One region of the Stenotrophomonas sp. Steno-Z10-HUANG genome, then DNA from elsewhere that is predicted to be linked to it. Evidence: predicted binding sites of a transcription regulator. Region 1 holds the regulator's gene; the other holds the start of a gene.

Evidence for each region. Region 1 encodes FliA, which starts transcription of late flagellar genes. Its sites were predicted from a motif close to TAAAGTTTNNCNNNCNNNGGCCGATAA; they were not measured.
Region 2: AC06E6_RS15985 (GGDEF domain-containing protein) is a predicted target of FliA. The motif match lies at 2,236-2,262, and genes of this name have one in related genera.

The regions. Positions count from the first base shown of each region.
Region 1 covers NZ_JBWJPA010000002.1:9,562-13,968, forward strand. Annotated here, with positions in the region: gene AC06E6_RS02945 (chemotaxis protein CheA) at 1-1,222, opposite strand, end outside; gene AC06E6_RS02950 (protein phosphatase CheZ) at 1,227-1,850, opposite strand; gene cheY (chemotaxis response regulator CheY) at 1,850-2,242, opposite strand; gene AC06E6_RS02960 (RNA polymerase sigma factor FliA) at 2,256-3,002, opposite strand; gene AC06E6_RS02965 (MinD/ParA family protein) at 2,999-3,883, opposite strand; gene flhF (flagellar biosynthesis protein FlhF) at 3,870-4,407, opposite strand, start outside.
Region 2 covers NZ_JBWJPA010000014.1:38,318-42,724, reverse strand. Annotated here, with positions in the region: gene AC06E6_RS15990 (metallophosphoesterase) at 1-699, opposite strand, end outside; gene AC06E6_RS15985 (GGDEF domain-containing protein) at 765-2,198, opposite strand; gene AC06E6_RS15980 (TlpA disulfide reductase family protein) at 2,398-3,201, shown strand; gene dsbG (thiol:disulfide interchange protein DsbG) at 3,230-4,042, shown strand; gene AC06E6_RS15970 (cation diffusion facilitator family transporter) at 4,145-4,407, shown strand, end outside.

The DNA of each region.
Region 1 (4,407 bases):
CGCGCAGGTCGGGCATTTCCACGCCGTGGTCGATGGCGTTGCGGACCAGGTGCACCAGCGGATCGGCCAGCGCCTCGACCAGGTTGCGGTCGAGCTCGGTCTCGGCGCCGATCAGCTCCAGGTCCACTTCCTTCTTGAGGCTGCGGGCGACGTCGCGGGCGACCTTGGGGAAGCGCGAGAACACCTTGCCCACCGGCTGCATGCGGGTGCGCATGACCGCCGACTGCAGGCGTGCGGTGGCGATGTCCAGGGTGGAGACGGCGCGGTCCAGTTCCTCGTCCTTCAGGCGCGTGCGCAGGGTCTTGAGCCGGTTGCGCGAGAGCACCAGTTCGCCGATCAGGTTGACGATGGCGTCCAGGCGCTTGGTGTCCACGCGCACGGTCTGTTCCGGTTCGACCGCGGCCTTGGCCGCGGCCGGTGCCGGTGCCGGCGTCGATGCCGGCGCCGGGGGCGCGACGCGCGCGGGCGCGGCCGGCGCGATGGCCGGCAGGGCGCGGGCGCCGGGCGCGGCACCGCCGTGCAACTGGTCGAGCAGGCTTTCGAATTCGTCTTCGGTGATCAGGTCGCCGCCGGCCTTGGCGGCGGGCGCGGCGCTGGCCGCGACGGGGCGGCTGCCGGGTGCGGCGCCGCCATGCAGCTGGTCCAGCAGGCTTTCGAACTCGTCCTCGGTGATCAGCTCGTCGCTGCCCTTGGCGGCGGGCGCGGCGCTGGCCGGCGCCGGGCGGGTGCCGGGCGCGGCGCCGCCGTGCAGCTGGTCCAGCAGGTTCTCGAACTCGTCTTCGGTGATCAGGTCGCCGGCCGTCGCCGGAGCGGCCACCGCGACCGGTGCCGCCGGGGCCGGGGCCGCATCGACGTCGAACAGCGCGATCAGCGACGGCGGCGCGTGCTGCGGATCGGTGCCGGCCGACACCGCGTCGAGCATCGCCTGCAGCCAGTCCAGCGACTGCTGCGCGGCGTCGAAGTGGTGCGCCTGCAGCACCGCCTTGCCCGAGCGCGCCATGCCCAGGGTTTCCTCGGCGGCGTGGCACAGCTCGACCATGGCGTTGATGCCGAGGAAGCCGGCGCCGCCCTTGAGCGTGTGGAAGCCGCGGAACACCGCGTTGAGCTGGTCGTTGTCGCGGGGCGACTGCTCCAGGGCGACCAGCTGTTCGCCGAGGCGATCCAGGATTTCCTGGGCCTCGATGATGAAATCGGCGGCGATGTCGTCGGCGAAGGCGCTCATGGCATCACAGCCCCAGGTTGGAGAGCAGGTCGTCGGCGTCGTTCTGGCTGACGGCGTGGCGGTCGATGCCTTCCAGCGCCGGGCCGGCGAGGCCGCGGCCACGGGCCTCGTCTTCCGGCGGCGGCAGGCCGAGCGCGCCGAAGCCCTCGTGCACGCGGCGCACGATGCCGACCACGCGGCGGATGATCTGCCCGGTCAGGTCCTGGTAGCTCTGGGTCAGGGCGATCTCGGTGAGGTTGTGGCGGATGCGCTCCAGCGCCTGCTCGTGTTCGATCGCCGGCACGCTGCCCTCGCGCAGGCCGCTGACCAGCTCGCGGCACTGCTCGGCCAGGTCCAGGGTGCGGTGGGTGGCCTTTTCGGTCATCTCCACCACGTGGTCCAGGCGCGCGCAGGCGTCGTCCAGCTCGCCGGCCTCGGTGGGCACCGTTGGCAGCTCGCCCAGGGCCTGGCCCAGCTCGCGCGCCAGCCGCCCCAGCCCGGCCATCATCGGCTGCGTGCGCAATGCCGCCAGCGCGTCGATTTCCCGGCGCCAGCCGTGTTCGTCGCCGCTTTCCAGCGCCGCCAGCGCGTCCTGCAGGTGCTGCACCAGGATCGATTTTTCGCTCGGAGTTCCGCTGGGCATGGTCATCAGGCGCTCGCCGCCAGCCGCTCGAAGATCTTGCCCAGCTTTTCCTCCAGGGTCTGCGCGGTGAACGGCTTGATGATGTAGCCGTTCACGCCGCACTGCGCGGCCTCGATGATCTGCTCGCGCTTGGCCTCGGCGGTGACCATCAGCACCGGCAGGGTCTTGAGCTTGGCATCGGCGCGGATCGCCTTGAGCAGTTCGATGCCGGTCATCACCGGCATGTTCCAGTCGGTGATCACGAAATCGAACGGCTGGCTGTTCAACAGCGCCAGCGCGGCATGCCCGTCCTCGGCTTCGGCGGTGTTGGTGAAGCCCAGGTCGCCCAGCAGGTTCTTGACGATGCGCCGCATGGTCGAGAAGTCGTCGACGATCAGGATCCGCATGTTCTTGTTCAAAAGGTGTTCCTCTTCATGGTTCGACGAGGCCGGCGTCGGCCGCCTCGAAAATCTTCAACCGGCCACGCAGCCGCAGCATGGCCTGGCCGTGGATCTGGCATACCCGCGACTCGCTGACCCCGAGCACCGCGCCGATCTCCTTCAGGTTCAGCTCCTGCTCGTAGTACAGCGACAGCACCAGTTGTTCGCGTTCGGGCAGCTGGCCGATCGCCTTGCCCAGTTCCTCGCCGAACTGGCTGCGCTCGAGCACCTGCTGCGGGGTCGGGCCGCCGGTGGCCGGGGTGTCCAGTTCGCCCTGGTCCTCGATCCGCGATTCCAGGCTCAGCACCTGGCCGCGCGCGGCGTCCTCGATCAGCCGCATGTACTCGGGCAGCGGCATGTCCATGGCCTGCGCCACCTCGGTCGCGCTGGCGGCGCGGCCGGTGGCCTGCTCGATGCGGCGGATGGTGGCGGCGGCGTCGCGGGCGCGGCGGTGCACCGAGCGCGGCACCCAGTCGCCGCGGCGGATCTCGTCGATCATCGAACCGCGGATGCGGATCGAGGCGTAGGTCTCGAACGAGGCGCCCTGTTCGGCGTCGTAGCTGCGCGAGGCTTCGATCAGGCCCATCATGCCGGCCTGGATCAGGTCGTCGATCTCGACGCTGGCCGGCAGGCGCGCCGCCAGGTGGTGGGCGATGCGCCGCACCAGGTCCGAATGGCGGGCGATGCAGTCGTTGGCGCTGGCGCGCTGGACTTCGCGGTAATGGGCGGCCGGGTTCATGTCGCCACCCCGCGCTGGATGATGCGCTCCAGGAAGAACTCGACGCCGCCGCGCGGCTCGGTCGGCGCCTGCCAGCGGGCGGTGCGGCGGGCGATCTCCTGCAGCGCCAGCGCCGCCGGCGCCGACGGGTACAGCTTGACCACCGGCTGCTGGCGCTGCACCGACAGCCGCAGCCAGTCGTCCTGCGGCACGCAGCCCAGGTAGTTGAGCGAAACGTCGGCCAGGAACTTCTCGCACACCCGCACCAGCTTCTCGTACAGCATGCGGCCTTCGTTGGGGTCGCGGGCCATGTTGGCCACGACCTGGATGCGGTCCACCCCGCGCTCGCGCGAGAGCACCTTGATCAGCGCGTAGGCGTCGGTGATCGAGGCCGGCTCGTCGCACACCACCACCACCGTGTCCTGCGCGGCCTGGCAGAAGGTCAACACGCTGTCGGTGATGCCGGCGGCGGTGTCGATGATCATCACGTCCAGGTCGCGTTCCAGCTCGGAGAACACGTTGACCAGGCCGACGTGCTCGGCCGGCTGCAGTTCGGCCATGTGCCGGCGGCCGGACGCGGCCGGCACCACCAGCAGGCCGTCGGGGCCTTCGATGATCACGTCCTCCAGGGTGCAGCGCCCGGCGACCAGGTCGGCCAGGGTGTGCTTGGGCTGCAGCCCGAGGATGACGTCGATGTTGGCCAGGCCGAGGTCGGCGTCCAGCAGCAGCGTGCGCTTGCCCATGCCGGCCAGCGCCACGGCCAGGTTGGCCGAGACGTTGGTCTTGCCCACGCCACCCTTGCCCCCGGTCACCGCGATGGTGCGCACGGGGCCCGCGGGCTGGCGGCGGGTGGCCGACAGCGGGAAGGCATTGGTCAGCTTGGCGTACTCACGCGACGGCATGGTTCAACTCCGGATTGCAGGGCATATCGGCCGCGCGGCGCAAATCTTCAAGGCGCAGCACCAGATTGGCCGCCGAGGCGCGGTGCAGGTCTTCGGGCACGTCCTGGCCGTCGGTCACCCAGGTGATCGGCAGGCGGTGGTCCACGGCCACCGACAGGGCCGAGCCGAAGCGGCCGGTCTCGTCCAGCTTGGTCAGCACCACGCCCTGCGGGTTGGCCGCGCCGAAGCGGCGCACCACCTCGTCCATGTCCTGGAAGCTGGTGTTGGCCGGCAGCACCAGCAGGGTGCGGATCTGGCCGGCGGCACGCAGCCACTGCAGCTGCGCGGTCAGGGCGCGGTCGCGCTGGCCGAGCCCGGCGGTGTCGATCAGCACCAGCTTGTAATCGGCCAGGCGCTCCAGCAGCTGGTTGAGGTTGGTGCCGCTGCTGGCCTCGTGCACGGCGATGCCGAGCTGGCGGCCGAAGCCGTACAGCTGCTCGCGGGCGCCGATGCGCTGGGTATCGGTGGTGACCAGGGCCACGTCG
Region 2 (4,407 bases), on a different contig from region 1:
GAACAGCGTGTCGCCGACCCGCAGCAGCACCGGGCGGGTGCGCAGCCACTGCCCGATCACCGAATCGGCGCCGTACAGCTGCGGGTAGCTGCGACCGAGCAGCCGCGCGCTGCGCAGGTACTTGGGGTTGACGTAGCGCAGGTCGTCGTACAGCACCATGGTCTCGTGGTTGCCGAGCACGAAATGCACCGCACCGCCGGCCGCGGTGGCCTGCTGCTGCAGGCCGTACAGCAGCCAGAACACGTCGGTGACCTGCGGCCCGCGGTCGAACACGTCGCCGGCGATCACCAGCGTGTCGCGGCCCAGGGTCCAGCGGTCCTGTTCGTCGATGACGCCGTGGGCGCGCAGCAGTTTCACCAGCAGGCCGTACTGGCCGTGGATGTCGGACACGGCGACGATGCGCGCGGCCTGCGGCAGTACCGCCGTGGCCACCGGCAGCGGTGGCGCCACCGCGACCGGGTGCGGATAGCCGCAGCGCGCCGCAACCGTCGCCTGCGCGTCGTCCCATACCTGCTCCTGCACCGCGTCGTCGCAGATCCAGCGGGCGCGCAGATGGCCGTTTTCCCGGAACACGTAGGGACCGTCGGCATCGACATGCGCGGGCTCGGCCAGCGGCGGGGCGGCCAGCGCGGCGGTGCTGGCGAGCAGCACCCAGCAGGCCAGGAGCATGCGGCGGAACGACGGGCGGCAAGTCGGCATCGGGCTTTCCTGTGGCGGTGGCAGCCCGATCATGCCACGTGCCCGGTGCGCTGGCCCGCGTCCGCTCAGCCGCGCTGCAGGGCGATCCGTCCCGGCGCTTCCGGCAGCGAGCCGTCGGCCAGCACCACGCGGTTGCGGCCGCGCTTCTTGGCCTGGTACATCGCCGCGTCGGCACGGGCCATGACCCGCTCGTAGTCCGGATGGCCGTCATGCACGGCCACGCCGATGCTGGTGGTGATCGCCAGCGCATCGCCATTGGCCAGCGCCACCGGCGACTCGGCCACGCGCCGGCACAGGCTGTTGGCGATCACCAGCGCCTGCGGCTCGTCCACCGCCACCAGCACCACCACGAATTCCTCGCCGCCGTAGCGGAACACGTAGTCGCTGCCGCGGGTGAACTGGCCGAGGATGGTGGCTACGTGCTGCAGCGCGCGGTCGCCCACTTCGTGGCCGTGTTCGTCGTTGATCGCCTTGAAGTGGTCCAGGTCCAGCAGCAGCACCGCGAAGCTGCTCTGCGATTTGGCCGCCAGTTCGATTTCGCGGCGCAGCACGGTGGGCAGGAAGCGCCGGTTGAGCAGGTTGGTCAGCGTGTCGCAGCCGGCGTCGAGTTCGCCGATGCGTTCGAACAGCATGCCCAGCAGGCTGCGGACCTGGCTGACGCGGCTGCGGATGTCCTGCAGCTGGATGGCGCGCACGCGCGGATCGTTCTCGCCGCGCAGGGTCTGCTGCAGGGCGTTGTCGATTTCGCCGATGAGTTCGCAGATCTGCCGGGTTTCGGCGCTTTCGCCAAAGCTGGGCACGCCCTTGTGGGTGAACCACAGCCCGAACTCCGAGCCGGCCAGCGACGGGAAGCCGGCGGTGTCGCACTGGCTCGCCAGGGCGTAGAGCAGGGTGTTTTCCCAGTCCAGCAGCAGCGCGCGCTGGCGCTCGCGCTCGGTGCCGACGTTCTGCACCAGCGAGAACAGGCGGTAGGCGGCATCGGTACGCGAGGAGCGTTCGCGCGCGTTGGAATAAGCTAGGGTCATGCCTTCCAGCGCGATGTCGAACGAGGCGGTGAGGCTGGCCACGGCCGCATGCGCGACCTGGCCATGGCCGGCCAGTGCGGCGATGGACTGGAACAGGCGCTGCTTGAGCACGCGGGTGCCGCGCGTCACCAGGTCCACCGGGATGCCGACGCGGGCATGCACGTCGCCGATCACCCGCTGCGCGGCGATCAGCCCCTCGACGTCGTCCGGCGTGGCGCGCAGCAGGCCGTTCACCCAGCGTTGCATCGCCGGCTGCAGGCGCGTGCGCACCTGCTCGTGCGACAGCAGGCGCGAGGCGCGCGGGTCGCCCATCATCACCTGGTAGAAATGCACCGCCATCGCCGCCGCGTCGGTTTCCGCCAGCGCCGCCAGCACCTGCGTGGCTTCGGGGCCGGCCTCGACCAGGTTCCTGCGCCAGTCCGCGGCAAGGCTGTTGTCGTCGTGGTCGGCGCGGGCAGGAGCGGTGTTGGGCATGGCGATGGCGGGGGGACGTGTCGGGGGCGAAGAGACATTATCGGCCGTAGCGGCTACTGTTTGAGGGCTTATCCGCAACGGTCCATGCCAACGTGTCGTCCAGCGCTTTTGCCCCCGTTTTTCCGCCGGCGCGTCCGCAGCCGCTGCACATGATCCGGCTCGTCCCCGTTCAGCTTTGCCCGCCGCTCGGAGGCGCGCCATGTCCGTGATCAGCGCCGGGCCGTTTCCGCTGATGGCAGTGCTGGGTCTGATCGCGGCCCTGATCGCCTGGTTGTTCGCGCGCGGCGTTGCCAGCGCCGCCGATGGCGGACGCCGCCGCGCCGGCGCGGTGGTGCTCGACGCGTTCCTGCTCGGGGTGCTGGGCGCGCGCGTGGTGCATGTGCTGTGGCATGCCACGGACTACCTGCCGCAGCCGCTGTCGATCATCCGCCTGGGCGATGGTGGGTACTCGGTGGGGGCTGGCGTGGTCGTGGCCGCGGTGTACGCGCTGTGGCGGACCCGGCGCCAGGCGCCACGCAGGCCGGTGCTGCTCGGGTTGGCCGCGGGCGCCGTGTTCTGGCTGGTCGGCGGCATGGCGCTGTTCGCGGTGCAGCGCTCCACCATCGTCCTGCCCGACATCGTGCTCACCGACATGCAGGGCGCCGCGGTGCCGCTGTCCACGCATGCCGGCAGACCGCTGGTGATCAACCTGTGGGCGAGCTGGTGCGGCCCGTGCCGGCGCGAGATGCCGACCCTGGCGCGCGCGCAGGCGGAGCATCCGCAGGTGGCCTTCGTGTTCGCCAACCAGGGCGAGGACGCCGGCGAGGTGGCCGATTACCTGCGCGCCGAAATGCTGGCGCCGGGGAACATCCTGCTGGATCCGGAGTCGGAGCTGATGCGCCTGACCGGCGCGCGCGCGCTGCCGACCACGCTGTTCTTCGACGCCGATGGCCGGCTGCGCCGCGCGCACATGGGCGAACTGTCGCGGGCCACGCTGGAGGCGCGCCTGCGCGAGCTGCAATGACTTCCCGATTCCTTCCGTGAGATATGTGATGACCCGTTCCCGTCCGCTCCTGTTCCTGCTCTCGGCCACATTGCTGGCGCCGGTTGCCTGTGCCCGCGACGGCGGTGCCACGCCACCGGCATCCCCGCCGGCAGGCACTACCGCCACCGCCGAGCCGGAGGTGGTCAAGACCCTGCGCGGGCAGGGCGTGGAGTTCATGGGCACGTTCGACACGCCGGTGGGATTGACCGGCTACGCCGGCGTCGCCGGGCAGCGGCCGCTGGCGGTGTACGTGTCCAGCGACGGGCAGCATGCGATCGTCGGCACCCTGGTCAATGCCAAGGGCGAAGACGTCGGTGCCGCCAGGCTCAAGGCGCTGGTGTCCGGGCCGATGGGCGCCAAGCTGTGGCAGCGGGTCGAGGCCAGCCACTGGGTGGCCGACGGCAAGGCCGACGCGCCGCGCATCGTGTACGCCTTCAGCGACCCCAACTGCCCGTACTGCAACCGCTTCTGGGAGGCGGCGCGGCCGTGGGTGGAATCGGGCAAGGTGCAGATCCGGCAGATCCTGGTGGGCGTGATCCGCGAGGACAGCGCCAACAAGGCCGCGGCGATCCTCGGCGCGGCGTCGCCGGAGCAGGCGCTGCAGCAGAACGAACGCGACTTTTCCCGCGGCGGGATCAAGGGCGTGGCCAAGGTGCCGGCCGCGATCGAGGCCAAGCTGCGCGACAACGAACTGGCGATGCTGGAGCTCGGGTTCCAGGGCACGCCGGGCATCGTGTTCAAGGACGCCGACGGCAGCGTGCAGACGCGCTCGGGCCTGCCGCAGGGCGATGACCTGCAGGCGGTGCTGGGGCCGCGCTGATCGCGGCGCCCGCGGGCACCGCGCCATGGCGGCCGGCGGCGATGTAATAGTCTCCGCCGCGCCGGGCTGACTAAGCTGGCGGGGTCCTGCACGGAGCCCGCCATGAGCCACGACCACAACCACGTCCCCAGCGAGATACGCCACGAAAAGCCCCTGTGGTGGGCGCTGGCGCTGACCTCGTCCTACCTGGTGGTGGAGGTGGTCGGTGCGTTCATGACCAACAGCCTGGCGCTGTTGTCCGATGCCGCGCACATGGCCACCGACGCGCTGGCGCTGGTGATCGCGCTGACCGCGGTGCGGCTCAGCCGGCGCCCGGCCGACGCGCGCCGCACCTATGGCTACGCGCGGCTGGAAGCGCTGGGCGC